DNA from 2 places in the Arthrobacter sp. 01L42 genome. Region 2 is predicted to be linked to the other one. Evidence: riboswitches for the same ligand, from Rfam matches in the RefSeq annotation. Region 2 holds a riboswitch; the other holds the start of a gene.
The links. Region 2 has a riboswitch for cyclic di-AMP ahead of AC1DN2_RS12955 (aggregation-promoting factor C-terminal-like domain-containing protein). Riboswitches for the same ligand answer to the same signal wherever they lie in the genome.

Region 1 (7,227 bases), on a different contig from region 2:
CCGGCGCCGAACCGTCCGTCCTTGGGCAGGAGGTTGGCGGGGATCGTGATGCTGGTGTCGCTCACAGTGGCTCCAATTTTCGGCTGGTTCGTAGCGTGGCTGGGAGGTGGCGGGCAGGGATGGCTACCACGGACACCCCTTTTCATTCTGCCTGTTTCATTCTGCCTGTTTTATTTTGCCTGACAGCTCCCGGCGATACGGAAAAAGGCCTGTCATAGTCCGGTCATTGAGACGCCGGGGACGGCCGGCCGGCTGGGCCTGGGACAATAGCTCCAGGTCGATCGAAAGATTATCCGGAGTAATTCAAAATAGGCTAGGCTGGCATGCGAACGTACGGCGGTTCCCGCCTGGGCGCATCCTGCATGCAGCCCGCACGCGGTACGGTGGGAATGACGCTAGGACTGCGCTCGAGGAGCTGAGCTGAATGACGGATCTGATCGATACCACGGAGATGTATCTTCGGACCATTCTGGAACTTGAAGAAGAAAACATCGTTGCCCTCCGCGCCCGCATCGCCGAACGGCTCCGCCACTCCGGCCCCACTGTGTCCCAGACGATCGGCCGGATGGAGCGCGACGGGCTGGTGGTTGTTTCCGGCGACCGGCACCTTGAACTGACGGAAACCGGACGGAAACGTGCAATCGGTGTCATGCGCAAGCACCGTCTGGCCGAACGCCTCCTCGCGGACGTGATCGGGCTCGACTGGGCCTACGTCCACGAGGAAGCGTGCCGCTGGGAACATGTCATGAGCGAACGCGTCGAGCGAAGAATCTTCGAGATGCTCAACCACCCGACGGTCTCGCCCTACGGAAACCCTATTCCGGGGCTTGCGGATCTTGGCGGTGTGCCCAATGGCGCCCCCGTGGACAGGCCTGTGAACCTGCTGGAGGCCATGGCCGGCTACGGGGTAACTTCCCGGGTTACGGTCAACCGGCTCGCGGAGCCGATCCAGGTGGAGCCGGAGCTTCTGGCCCAGCTCGACGAGGGCGGAATCAGGCCTGGCGCGCTTGTCTCGCTGGAGCGGGTGGGGGAGTACATCTCGGTCCGCGTCCCCGATATCGAAGGTGCCCTGGAACTGCCGCCCGAGGTTGCCGCGCACGTCTTTGTAACAGTCGCCTGACCAGCCACTACGCGCCGGTCATGGGACGACCCATGAGTTGTCCACAATTGCGGTTACGGATTTATTACCGGGCGGCTTAATCGCCTATAGTTAGTGCCCAGTACCGATACCAAAGCGTTACCTGATCCGAAGCCGAGCCCTGCCAGCGGATCAGTCGCAGAACTACCTCCTGGCAGGGGCGGGGGAACCACTTTCGGCTGCTACTTCGGCAGCCTTGGGGTGAAGTCCGTCAGCGGCAAGCAGCTTCCACCGAAGGATCCCCTGGGGATGCATCTGTGCGTGGCTGCTTGCAACGGCGGACCGGGTCTTTGATCTCTCTGACCCGAATCCGACAGCTAACTTCGCAGGCCATCCAGAGAGGAACCGTTCTTGACCACCCAGACCTCCAGGGGCCGTCGCCGCGCGACCGGTCCCGCTCCGGAGCCGCGTCCCGTCGTCGCACACACGGCCGAACGCCCGCGGGACGTGCACCGGGATGAACGCCGTCGCCGTCGCAGTCCGTTCCGCCAGGTCACGGACTTTGCCGCGGCCAGCGGGGTCGGGCAGAAGGCCGGGATCGCCCTGGCCGCAACTGGTCTGGTTCTGACCGTGACGGTCCCCGTCACGAGCCCGGTGATGGCTTCGAATCCGGGCGGGTCCGGCGCACTCTCCGCTGCCGTGCAGCCGGATGTCACCGCTGCCGCCGCCGCCAAAGTCGACTTCAACCGCACGGCCGTCACCACGAAGGGCGATCCGGACGGGAAACTCAAGCAGCTGCTGAGCGCCCAGTCTGTGGGCACCATCACCCGCGCGGCATCGGCCGGCACCCTGGGTGCGCCGCTCGACCAGCTGGTCACGGCCTCGCCCTTCGGCTACCGTGTCAGCCCCATTACCGGGGGCGCGGGGGAGTTCCACCGCGGCCAGGATTTCGCCGCCCAGTGCGGCACGGCGGTCCACGCGGCCGCCAGCGGCACCGTGACCTTCAACGGCTGGCATCCCTTCGGCGGGGGGAACCGCGTGGTCATCGATCACGGCAACGGCCTGGAGACCACGTACAACCACCTGTCCTCGGCCTCGGTCAAGGTCGGCCAGAAGGTTTCCCGCGGTGACGTCGTCGCCATGAGCGGAACCACCGGCGCCTCCACGGGCTGCCACCTCCACTTTGAAGTGATGGTCAACGGCGATGTCGTTGATCCGCTCGGTTGGCTCTAAAAAGCCGATGGGCTGCTCTCAACTTCCTGTGACACGCCGTGATCTGAATGTGACATTGGATCCGGACTGCTGTAGGGTTTGAAGCACGCCAACTTTTCCGAAGTTGGCGCTCTTGAGTGGATTGCCTAGCTCTGCCACCGCTCAAGGTCCGTTCGCATTACATCGTCTGGCAGGGGCGGGGGAACCAATTTTGGCCTTCGAAAGAAGGCCTTGGGGTTAAGTCGTAAAGCTTCCCAGGAAGCAGCGCGGCCGGGTGACTCCCATCCGAATCCGACAGCTCACCTCGTAGGCATTGGGAGAGGCTACTTTCGTGTCTTCACGCCACAATTCTGCGCGCATGCGCACCGGCGAGGCTCTGTCGAGCCCGCTGGAATCCACATCACGTGCCGCCCTTGCCGGCGCCCGGATTGGATCACGTTCCGCAGGCTCAATCTCTAGCGAGCCCGGACAGCATGCAGTTTCCGCTTTTGGCGCGTCTTCGCAGTACACCCTTCGCTAAGTAACCCATTTCGGGGCGATCCGGCGTACCCCCAAGATGCCGGAGCGTCCTCAGTCCGTGCCCGAAAGCGCGCGGTCCAAGGATCACGAAAGAGAGAACTTAATGACTACTCGTGCAAACGTTGCACGGCACCGCGCCGAGGTCACCAAGACCAACTCGCTGGCTGTTATTGCTAAGGCTGTCGGCGACAACGCCGGCGGCGTGGGCCGTCAGGCCGCGGTCATCGCCGCAGCTTCCGGTCTGGTCCTGACCAGCGGAATCGCAGCCAACGCTGCTGAAACCAATGTTCAGCGCGAATCCACCTCCGCTTCGGCCCTGGAAGTCCAGTCCGCAGCTCCGGCCACCATCTCGGCCGCTTCCACCATCGCGATCTCCTACGAGAAGCCCGCCGTGACCACCACGCCGGCTCCCGTTGTCGAGGCTCCCAAGCCCGTTGTCAAGGTCCAGGACGCCACGGCCACCCGCGCCGGCGGCACCGAGCTTGGCGTCAGCGGCGGCGTCGCTGCCCAGGCCCCCGCTGGCATCGGAAGCGGCGCAGGCGCGACCATCGCCGCCGCTGCCTACGCACAGATCGGCGTGGCGCAGGACTGCACCGCCCTCGCCACCAACGCCCTGGCCGCGGCAGGCATCCACTACCACGGCTGGCCGGCAGGTTACCTGTCCCTGGGCCGCACCGTGAGCGCCGCCGAGGCACGCCCGGGCGACCTCGCTTACTACCAGAACGGCGGCGTGGGCATGGCTCACATCGCGGTCTACGTCGGCAACGGCATGGCAGTGCACGGCGGCTGGAACGGCGGCACCACCGCGCTGTACAGCGTCAACGTCGGCTCCGGCCCGGTCTTCATCCGCGTCGGCGCCTAAGCACGAACCCCAGCATTCCGAAAGACCCCCGCCTGCAGGCGGGGGTCTTTTGCGTTGCCGTGCAGTGAACTTTCCGCGCCCGGGACCGCACCGGTGAAAAAATATTCGGTGATCCGGCACTTGAGTGTTTACTCTTGTGTTGTCGATCCATAGCCCGACCATGCAGAGGGCAGCCGGCCCTCGTGCCGCTGGCGGGTGCGGCCGTGAAGAGGTATGCGGATGCGCACTCTCGTTCTGAATGCTGGATATGAACCGCTGGCGGTCATCACCTTCCGCCGGGCGCTCGTCCTTGTCCTGACCGGAAAGGCCAGCGTGGTGGCCGAAGGGGACGACCCCGTGGTCGGCCCCCAGGACATTTTGGGCCGCCCGTCCGTGATCCTGCTGAACCGCTACATCCGGCCCAGGTACAACACAATGACTGCGGTGAGCCGCCGCGGCGTGCTGCGCCGGGATGCCCACCGCTGCGCGTACTGCGGCAAGGCTGCCCACACCATCGACCACATCCAGCCCAAATCGCGGGGCGGGGCCGACTCCTGGGAGAATCTGGTGGCGGCGTGCCTGCGGTGCAACAACGCCAAGAGCGACCATACGCCGGCGGAGATGGGCTGGAAGATCGGTTTTGTTCCGGGCCCGCCAAAGGGTGCCATCTGGCAGATCAAGGAACTCGAGAAGCCGACGCCGGCCTGGGATCCGTTCCTGCTGCCTGAATCGGCTGCCTGATCTGCCCCCTTGCTGATTGATCAGCAGGTGAAGGCGCTGCCGGCGCACGTGACGGCTTGTTCGGTGGCCGCTGTCGCCGCGCTAGGCTGAAACGATGGAGTTCGATGCCATCATTCTCGCCGGGGGGCGGTCCTCACGCCTCGGCGGCGTGCCCAAATCCGGGCTGGTCTACGACGGCGCCACCCTCCTGGAGCGGTCACTGCGGGCCGCCGGCGCGGCGGGGCGCACCGTCGTCGTGGGCCCCGACCCCGGGGGCCTGCCCGGCGGCGTCCTGACCTGCCGGGAAGAGCCGCCCTTCGCGGGTCCGGCCGCAGCCATCGCGGCGGGGCTGGCCGCCCTGGCCGCCGATCACGCGAGCCGGCACGCAGTAGCCGCGCCCTATACCCTCGTCCTGGCGTGTGACATGCCCCGGTCGGAAGGCGCGGTCCATGCCCTGGCCGAGGCGCTGGCCGCGTCCGGTGCAGGCACGCCGGAAAGGGACGCGGCCGACGGCGTCATGGCCGTCTCGGCCGACGGCCGGAAACAGCCGCTCGCGGGCTTTTATGGCACGGCCGTGCTACATCGTTCTGTCGCGGACGCCGCGTCCCGGGACCGGCTGGAAAACGCGTCGGTGTTCGCCCTTCTTGCTAGGCTGGACGTGCGGGAAGTTCGCGTTCCCCCGGGTTCCACGGATGACGTCGACACCTGGGATGACGCGTCCGCACTGGGGGTATCCGGCAGGATTCCCGACGGCGGTCCGGGCTCCGGCCCGGCTCTGCACAGCTGAACTCGACCATGGAGGCAAACGGTGAAAAGCCAGGACGAAACACTGGAAGACTGGTGCCGTGCCCTGCTCCAGGCCCTGGAGCTGGACGACGTTGAGATTGACGTGAATGAGGTCCTCGCCCTGGCCGGCGTGGCCGCCCATTCCGTGGTGCGCCCGGCGGCACCGCTGACCACATTCATTGCCGGCTTTGCGGCCGGCCTGGCCTCAGGCTCCGGGCAGGCCACGGACTCCGTGTCCATGGAGTCCGCGATGGCCGTGGCCCGCCGGCTCGCCAAGGACTACGCAGCCGCCGAAACTTCCGGGGCATGACGGCTGCGGCCCCGGACGGCAACGGCCCCACCACCGCCGCAGGTGGAGATGGCGGCAGAGATGGCGGTGAAGATGGCGTCAACGATACCGGCGGAAATGGCGTCGGAACTGGCGGTGGAGAGGCTCCCGTAGACGGCCCTGGTGGCCCTCACATCGCGGCGCACCAGGATGCAGCGGGCGAAGACACTGCGGACCAGGATGCAGCGGACGAGGAGGCAGGGGACCAGGGCGCCGCGGACCAGGACGCCGCGGACCAGGACGCCGCGGACCAGGACGCCGCGGACGAGGACACTGCCGCGGAGCCGCACAGGCACCTGGCCCACACGTGGCAGGAGGCCCGGCAACTCGCGTTCGAGTGCGCCGTTCCCATCCCGGCCGCCCCTGTTCCGCTGCGGCAGGCGCTCGGCCGGACGCTCGCGGCGGACGTCGTTGCCCGGCAGGACATGCCCCATTACGCTTCCTCTGCCATGGACGGCTGGGCCGTCAACGGCAGCGGCCCCTGGATCCTGGCCGAACCCGGCCAGCGTCTGGCACCACATCAGGCCAGCCCGATTGCCACCGGCGGCCTCATCCCGCCCGGGGCCAAGGCCGTGTTGCGCAGCGAAAGCGGCATCATCGACGTCGACGAGGACGGCCTGCCCGTCCTGAAGCTGGGCGGCACCGCGAAGCCGGGAGACCCGCGCAACGGCGACCACATCAGGAAGGCCGGGGAGGAAGCCGCCGCCGGGGACGTACTGATCAAGCGCGGCACGGTCCTGAACCCGGCCCATCTGGCCCTCGCCGCGCTGGCCGGAAGTGACACCCTTCCCGTGCTCGGCAAGGCCGTGGTCCGCCTCGTTTTCACTGGCTCCGAGGTCGTGACGAGCGGGATACCGGCACCCGGGCAGGTCCGCGACACCTTCGGACCCCAACTGGCCGCCGTGGTGGGAATGCTCGGCGGGATCTGTACCGAAGAAGTGAAAGTCGGCGACACCTACGCCGAGTGGCTCGCCGCCCTCGAGGACACCGATCCTGCCGGTGAAAACCTGCCTGCCGACGTCGTGGTCACCACCGGCGGCACGGGGCGCTCCGGGACAGACCACCTCAGGCGCTCGGTCGCCGAGCTCGGCGGCCGCCTGCTGATCGACGGAATCGCCATGCGCCCGGGCCACCCCGCCGTGCTGGCCGAGCTGCCGGACGGCCGTTACATCCTCGGCCTGCCAGGAAACCCGCTAGCGGCCATGATGGCGCTGTCCACGATCGGTGCCCCACTCCTGGCGGCACTCGGGCACAGCGCGATCCCCCCGCTCAGCGAGGTGCCCTGCGGCTCGACAATTGACGCCGACCCGGGCCGGACCCGGCTCATGCCCTTCCGGCTGCTCTATGGCATGGCATCGCCGGCGCAGCACACCGGCCCGGGAATGATGCGGGGGCTGGCCGCCGCCGACGGTGTGCTGGTGGTCCCGCCCCATGGCGTGCAGCTGGGGGAACTGGTCCCCGCCTTCGCCCTCCCGTGGGGTGCGCCGTTGCCTGACGCGTCGGCAGCGGCCGCCGAACAGAAGCCGGCGGCGAAGCGGACCGCCAGGAAAACCTCGGCCAGTGACGGGCCGGTGGACTGGAGTGCCCTTTTGGGCTGAGTCCTGGCCCGCTGCGCCGGCGCGGAGACAAGGCACGCCGCCAGGATCAGGCACTTACAATGATGGAACCAGCCAAAGATTCAAACAGCCGCTAGCTTCAAACAGCGGCACACTATGTTGCTTAGGAGCACCGGATGGGCCGTGT
Region 2 (7,227 bases):
CCCAGCAGCACCCCGGCGAACAGCAGCCAGCGCACGCGCGCGTCCTGGATGGAGCGCAAGACGGCGTAGGCGGCCGCGGTCATCAATAACACCAGCAGGGCGTCGGGGTTGTTGAACCGGAACATCAGCACGGCCACCGGTGTCAGGGCCATGGCCGCACCGGCGAGGAGCCCCGCGCGGTGGGCCAGGCCGGCGTCGGCCGTGGCGGGGGCCGCGGCCCGGCGGACGGCCAGATAGACCAGCCAGACCGTGCCGACCCCCATGAGCGCCTGCGGCACCAGGACGCTCCAGGAGCTCAGCCCGAAGATCCGCACCGACAGGCCCATCACCCACAGCGACGCCGGCGGCTTGTCCACGGTGATGGCGTTGGCGGCGTCGGAGGAGCCAAAGAACCAGGCCGCCCAATCCTCCGACCCGGCCTGGGCCGCCGCGGAGTAGAACGCGTTTGCCCAGCCGGAGGCGCCCAGGTTCCACAGGTACAGCACGACCGTGGCCAGCAGCAGCCCCGCCAGTTCCAGCCGCATCCGCAGGGCCGGGGCGCCAGGGACGGCGCGCGTGCCGCCGGCAGCCGGGGGCTCCAGTCGCCGGCGGCGGTCCCGGGCTTGCGGCCGCGGCCGCCCCGGCGCCGTGTCGGGGCGGGGGCTCAGGGTGTCAGTCATGGCGGTCTACGCTCCCAGTTTGTAGACGGTGGCGTTGCCCACGGTCTGGGCCTGGTAGTTGGCAGCGACCCAGGTGGCGACCTCGGAGTTGCCTCCGCGGCCTCCGCCCATGCCGCCCATGCCGCCGGAAATGAAGTAGCCGATCTCGCCGCGGTCCACCATCGCCTGGAACTGTGCGAGCGTCGGGTAGGGGTCGCCGCCGTTCCAGCCGCCGAGCGCGATCACGCTGGTGCCGGTGGCGAGTTCCAGGCTCGCAGCCTGGGTGGCGCCGGAGACAATCGCGGACCACTTGGCGCCGGAGGATTTCAGCAGCGCGGTAAACTCCGCCGAGGACGTTTCCCCGCCGGGGCCGCCGCCCATGCCGGCACTGCCCGCGCCGTCAGTGCCGGCGCCGTCACTGCCGGTCCTGCCTGCCGCCCCGAAGCCGCCGCCCATCGCGGACGCGGTGGGGCCCGACGTGGGGATCGAACCGGAATGCGGCTGGGCGACGGTCGCCAGTGTCCACGCGGTGCTTCCGAGCCCGCCGGCAAGAAGGCAGAGAATCACGACGCCGGCCGTGGCGGCCTTGCGGAACCGCGCCGGGAGAGCCGCCATGCCGTCCGCCCGCAGGAGCAGGGCCGCGGCGGCGAGGACGCCCAGGACCACCACGATCACCCGGAGCCCGGGAAGCCAGGACGGGTCGCGGCCCAAGAGCACGGCGGACCAGACTGAGGTGGCCAGCACCGTCACGGCCAGGACAACCCGGGCGGGCCAGTAGGCCCGGCCCCGCCACAGTTCCAGGGAACCGATGCCGGCCAGCGCCGCGATGGCGGGGGCCAGCGCCACGGCGTAGTACGGATGTACGGTGCCGCTCATGAAGCTGAAGATCCCCGCAGTGATGACCAGCCAGCCGCCCCACAGCAGGAGCGCCGCACGGGTTTTTGAGGTCCTGGCCTCGCGCCGGGTGAACCACAGCCCGGCGGCCAGCAGGATCAGGGCCGCCGGCAGCAGCCAGGACACCTCGCCGCCGAAGCTGGTCCCGAACATCCGGGTAATCCCGGCCGCGCCGCCGAAGCCGACGTTTCCGTTGCCTCCCGGGCCGCCGGCGTTGCCTCCCAGGTTTCCTCCGCCGGGCATGCCCCCGCCTGACCCGGTGATCCGGCCCAGGCCGTTGTAGCCGAACGTCAGTTCCAGGAAGCTGTTGGTCTCAGACCCCGCCATGTACGGCCGGACCGAGGCCGGCGTCAGCTGGAACAGCACAACGTAGCTGCCGGCCACGACGGCGATCCCGGCGGCGGCGGCCAGCAGGTGCAGGAGCCGGCGGCCGAGGGTGGTGGGCGCCGCCCACAGGTAGGCCAGGGCCAGCCCGGGAACGATCAGGAAGCCCTGCAGCATCTTGCTCAGGAACGCCAGGCCGATGACCGCGCCGGCCGCGGCGAGCCACTTCCAGCCGGCCTTCTCGATGGCGCGGGTGGTGAGGTAGGCCGCCAGCACCAGGCACAGGGTGAGCATCGCGTCCGGGTTGTTGAACCGGAACATGAGGGCGGCCACCGGGGTCAGCGCCAGGGCGCCGCCGGCGAGCAGGCCCGCGGCCGGCCCGGACACCCGCTTGATGGTCAGGTAGAGAAGCCCGACGGCGGCCACTCCCATGAGCGCCTGGGGAATGAGCATGCTCAGGGCCGAGAAACCAAAGATCCGTCCCGCGAGGGCGGGAATCCAGAGTGCGGCCGGGGGCTTGTCCACCGTGATGGCATTGCCGGCGTCGAGGGAGCCGAAGAGCAGCGCGGTCCAGTCCTTGGTCCCGGCCTGGATCGCCGCGGCATAGAAGGAGTTGGCGTAGCCGGTGGCCTCCAGATTCCACAGGTACAACGCCGCGGAGACCACCAGGAGCAGCGCTGCCGCGGGCCGCACCCAGCGGGGCTGCGGTCCGAACAGCAGCCGGTCCCGGCGGCCTTGGGCGGCCGGCGCCGGGGACGCGGGCAGATGGGGCGCCGTCCCGCCGTCTCCGGGAACCTGGTGTGGCTGTTCCTCGGCGGCCGGCAGCCTGCCGGCCGGGGAACCGCCCTGGGCTCCGGCGGTGGGACTGATGGTTGCCGTCATTTACTTGGCCTTTTCTGTGCGGGGGAGGGAAGGATCGGGGGCGCCGGGCGCCGGAACGGCAGCGGCGGGCCTGTGGCGGAAAACCACCAACCGGAAGAGCAGGAACTTCACGGCCGTGGCGGCCAGGTTGGCGGCGGTAACCGTGAGCAGTTCAAGCCAGCGGTCCGGGGCCGCTCCCGACGCGGCGTGAACGAGGGCGAGTGCGCCCGAGGTCAGGGCCAGCCCGATGCCGAAGACCAGCAGCCCCTCAAAATGGTGGCGAGCCGCCTGGCTGCCGCCCTGGATGCCGAACGTGAAGCGCCGGTTGGCCGCAGTGTTGGCCACGGCAGTGGTGAGTAAGGCGAGGAAGTTTGCCAGCTGCGGGTCCATGAACCCGCGGCAGAGCAGGAAAATCGCCAGGTAGGCCAGGGTGGAGGCCACCCCGATGCTGCCGAAGCGGACGAGCTGTCCGAAGAGGCTTCCGCCGGGGCTTTGTTCCTGTGCCCGCGAGGCGGCCGGCAGCGGTCCGCGGGCCAGGGCCGCGCGCAGGTCGGGAACCGGGATCCGGCCCGAGACCAGGTCCCGGCTCAACCGTGCCATGCCGCGCAAGTCCGCGAGGGCCGTCTGGACGATGTCCACGCTGGAATCCGGGTCGTCGGTCCAGTCCACCGGGACTTCGTGGACGCGCAGGCCGCACTTTTCTGCCAGGACCAGCAGCTCGGTGTCGAAGAACCAGGCGTTGTCCAGCGTGTGGGGAAGCAGTTGCCGGGCCACGTCCGCCCGGATCGCCTTGAAGCCGCACTGCGCGTCACTGAAGTGGGCGCCCATGAGGGCCTGGAGCAGGAAGTTGTAGCTGCGCGAGATGAATTCCCGTTTGGGTCCGCGGACCACGCGGGAGTTGCGGGACAGCCGTGTCCCGATCGCCAGGTCGGAGTGCCCGGAAATGAGCGGGGCAAGGAGCGGGCCGAGGGCCGCCAGATCAGTGGAAAGATCCACATCCATGTACGCCAGGACCGGCGACGGCGAGGCCAGCCACACCTTGCGGAGTGCGTTTCCGCGGCCCTTTTCTGCCATATGGACCACCGTCACTTCGCGCAGCTCGCGGGCTACCCGTTCCGCGGCCTTGAGCGTTCCGTCGGTGCTGGCGTTGTCCGCCACGGTGATCCGGAAGGAATGCGGGAAGGCGCCGAGCAGGTACGCGTGGAGCCGGCGCAGGCAGGCCTCGAGGTCCCGTTCCTCGTTGAAGACCGGGATGGTGACGTCCAGCAGGGGCGTGCTGGCGCGCGTATCAATGGCCGTGCGCCGGCCGCCGGGGACGGTCAGGGCCCCGGCGATCGGGCCCGGGACGGGTGCGTCGGCCAGGGCAAGCCCCGAGGGTGCCCCGGGGGCCGCCGGGCCGGCCGGCGTCGCCGTGGAGCGGGGCAGGGTTCCTGTGGCCTGGTCTGTGAATGTCATGGCTCAACTTTCCCGGCGGCCCATATGAGGGCTTTAGGGTCAAGCTGTGCGGGGGCTGTGGAAGTCCGGGCCGCCGGGGCCGGTCCGGCCGTGGAGACGCAAAGAGGCCCCGGATCCATGCGGATCCGGGGCCTCCAGGGCGGGGGGCGGCTAGTGCCGGTTTAGTACCAGTTGTGTGCGTAGTGGAAGTTCAGGGCACCGCAGGGGGAACCGTAGCGCGACTTGACGTAGTTCAGGCCCCAGTTGATCTGGGTCCGGTAGTTGGTCATGTAATCGGCGCCGGCGCTCGCCATCTTCGAGGCGGGCAGGGACTGGACCACGCCGTAGGCGCCGCTGCTGGCGTTCGTGGCGGTGGTCTTCCAGTCGGATTCCTTGGTCCACAGCTTGTGCAGGCACTGCATCTGGCCGGGTGCCCAGCCATAGCTTCCCAGCTGGGACGCGGCGTAGGCCTGCGCGCCGGCGGGGTCGTCGACTGCGACCGGCGCGGCTGCCGGTGCCGGTGCCGGAGCGGCTGCCGGTGCCGGAGCGGGGGCCGCCGCGGGAGCCGGAGCAGGTGCGGGGGCTGCCGCGGGGGCCGGAGCAGGTGCTGCCGCGGCTGCCGGTGCGGCAGCAGCGGGCGCGTGGATCAGCGCTTCGGCTGCCTTAACCTCCGAGATCTGGGGAGCCACGTTCTTTTCCGTGGCAGCGGTCGGCCCAGCCACCTGGACCCGCTCGAAGTTGAGCTTGGCCAGCGGGTCAGCCATCGTGGCCGTCTGGCTCGCAACGTTCGCCGTGTGGGCGCCCGGCTCTGCCGCCTGGCTCGCGGCGCCGCCACCCAGCAGCAGCGCGCACGCGGCGGTGACGACGGCGGCACGGCGGCCGGTTACACCGAGCCCGGCGGCGAACCGCGACAGGGCGGATGCCTGCTTGACCGGTTCGGCGCGGTGGCGCGACTTGGCGGCGCCAACTGAGCGGGAATGCGAACCGCCGTCAGGGCGTGTTTGTACCTGGAATTCAGTCATGGTGGCCTCTCAACGCCGGCGGAGTTAGCTGTCGGGTTCGGATGAGGTCATCCGGCCGCACGGAACATCACGTGTCGGCTTCACCCCGAGGGCGCATGAAAGCAGATTGCCCGGGAACTCTGGGTCCCCCGCCTCTGCCTGGTCCAGCGGAATCCGGGAAGCGGCAGAGTTTGGCGTCCGTCCGGATATGCGGCACCGATGGCGGCGCACGCTAACGACGCTACAGGACCCGGCTGCTTAAGTCACATTTTGGTAACAGGAGTCACAGTGCCGGGGTGTCGGGTTGCGCCGGGCTCGCCGGTCGACCGTCCGGGCCGTTTGCGCCGACGGCGGCCGTTCCGGTTACGCCGGCGGCGGCGAGGCGGGCAGCCGCACGGCGAACTCCGTGCGGCCCGGCCGGGACGTGACCTCGACTGTTCCTCCGTGGGCCTCCACGATCGACTGGACAATGGACAGGCCCAACCCGCTGGTGCCCTCGGACGTCGGCGCGGCGGTCGCCGTGCCGTGACCTCCGCGGCTGCCGGAAACGGCGCCGGAGGACGAGCGTGCGGGAGCCCCGGACCCGACCCTCGCCGTCGCGACGGCAGAATCGGCGGGGACGGCTGCGGGGTTCGACGCCGGATTGGTGCGCGAGGCGTCGGCCCGGGTGAAGCGGGCGAAGACCCGGCCGATAAATTCCGGGGCGATGCCGCTGCCATTGTCTGTCACGGTGACCACGGCACTGCCGTCAGCCGAGCGCATAACGCCCGTGACCACCTTGGTCCCGGGTTCCGTGTGCTTGCGCGCATTGGACAGCAGGTTGGCGAGGACCTGGTGAAGCTGGGTCGCATCACCGCGCACCACCACGGGCTCGTCCGGAAGTTCCAGCTGCCAGATGCGGTCCGGGGCCATGACTTTCTCATCGCTGACCGTCTCGATGGCCAGCTGGGTGAGGTCGACGTCGGAGATTTTGAGCGGCTGTCCCTCGTCCAGGCGCGCCAGCAGCAGCAGGTCCTCCACGAGCGTGGTCATCCGCTCGGACTGGCTTTGCACACGGGCGAGGGACCTCTCGCCGTCGGGGGTGAAATGCTCGGTCATCCGCATCAGCTCCGTGTAGCCGCGAATGGCCGTCAGCGGGGTGCGGAGTTCGTGCGAGGCGTCGGCGACGAACTGCCGGACCTTCATCTCGCTCTCCTGCCGCGCCTCGAGAGCGTTGGAGACGTTGTCCAGCATCTTGTTCAGCGCGTAGCCCACGCTGCCCACTTCCGTTCCGGGATGGGCCGCCGACGTCGGGACGCGGACCCCGAGCGCCACCTCGCCGGCGTCCAGCGGGAGACGGGAGACCTTGGTGGCAACCTCGGAGAGCTGTTCCAGCGGCTTCATGGTCCGCCGGATCAGGGCCGTGCCGGCGAGCCCGATCAGCACGAGCCCGCCTGCGGACACCACCACCATGGTCCAGACCAGGGAGGCCAGGGTGCTTTGTTTTTCTGCCAGCGGGAGTCCGGTCACAATCACGTCGCCGTACGGTGTTCGCGCCGCCGTGAGCCGGTAGGCGCCGGCCGAAAGGCTGCGGTCCACGGACACGCCGCTCGGGGTGAGGGCCAGGAGAACCTTGTTGTCGGCGGGGGAGAGGTTCTTGACCGCGCCGTCCCCGGCCAGGAATCCTGCCCTGCTGACTTCGCCGTCCACTATCCGTGCGTTAAGCGTCCCGACGCCCTGTCCCCGGGCTTCGAGGGGGTCGGGGCGTCTGCCCGAATCGTCCGAGGAGGGCCGGCCGAATTCGCTCGAACGGTGGGAGGCCTGGTCCAGCTGGGTGTCGAGTTGCCGGGTGAGGAAGAGGTCCATGGAGGCGTAGCTGAACAAGCCCACAGCGCCGCAGATGGCCACGAGCAGCGCCATGGCGACCAGGACCAGCCGGGTGCGCAAATGCCACGTCGACGGGTTGCGCCAGTCGCGTCCGGGGACGCGGGTCATGCCGGAAAGTGAGGGCACGGATCAGTCCGCCGGTTTCAGGACGTACCCGGCTCCGCGCACCGTGTGGATCATCGGAGCGTGGTTGGCGTCGACCTTCTTGC

Region 1: linked by a shared signal. The riboswitch ahead of AC1DN2_RS17015 (NlpC/P60 family protein) and the one ahead of AC1DN2_RS12955 (aggregation-promoting factor C-terminal-like domain-containing protein) in region 2 are both predicted to bind cyclic di-AMP.

Annotation. Positions count from the first base shown of each region.
Region 1 covers NZ_JBFTSL010000020.1:22,338-29,564, forward strand. Annotated here, with positions in the region: gene serC (phosphoserine transaminase) at 1-65, opposite strand, end outside; gene AC1DN2_RS17005 (iron-dependent transcriptional repressor DtxR) at 425-1,120, shown strand; cyclic di-AMP (ydaO/yuaA leader) riboswitch at 1,271-1,485, shown strand; gene AC1DN2_RS17010 (M23 family metallopeptidase) at 1,490-2,311, shown strand; cyclic di-AMP (ydaO/yuaA leader) riboswitch at 2,448-2,617, shown strand; gene AC1DN2_RS17015 (NlpC/P60 family protein) at 2,913-3,671, shown strand; gene AC1DN2_RS17020 (HNH endonuclease) at 3,891-4,391, shown strand; gene mobA (molybdenum cofactor guanylyltransferase) at 4,486-5,157, shown strand; gene AC1DN2_RS17030 (DUF6457 domain-containing protein) at 5,179-5,466, shown strand; gene AC1DN2_RS17035 (molybdopterin molybdotransferase MoeA) at 5,463-7,082, shown strand; gene fdhD (formate dehydrogenase accessory sulfurtransferase FdhD) at 7,217-7,227, shown strand, end outside.
Region 2 covers NZ_JBFTSL010000013.1:83,932-91,158, reverse strand. Annotated here, with positions in the region: gene AC1DN2_RS12970 (ArnT family glycosyltransferase) at 1-659, opposite strand, end outside; gene AC1DN2_RS12965 (glycosyltransferase family 39 protein) at 666-2,738, opposite strand; gene AC1DN2_RS12960 (bifunctional glycosyltransferase family 2/GtrA family protein) at 2,739-4,172, opposite strand; gene AC1DN2_RS12955 (aggregation-promoting factor C-terminal-like domain-containing protein) at 4,334-5,173, opposite strand; cyclic di-AMP (ydaO/yuaA leader) riboswitch at 5,173-5,332, opposite strand; gene AC1DN2_RS12950 (sensor histidine kinase) at 5,516-7,126, opposite strand; gene AC1DN2_RS12945 (response regulator transcription factor) at 7,148-7,227, opposite strand, start outside.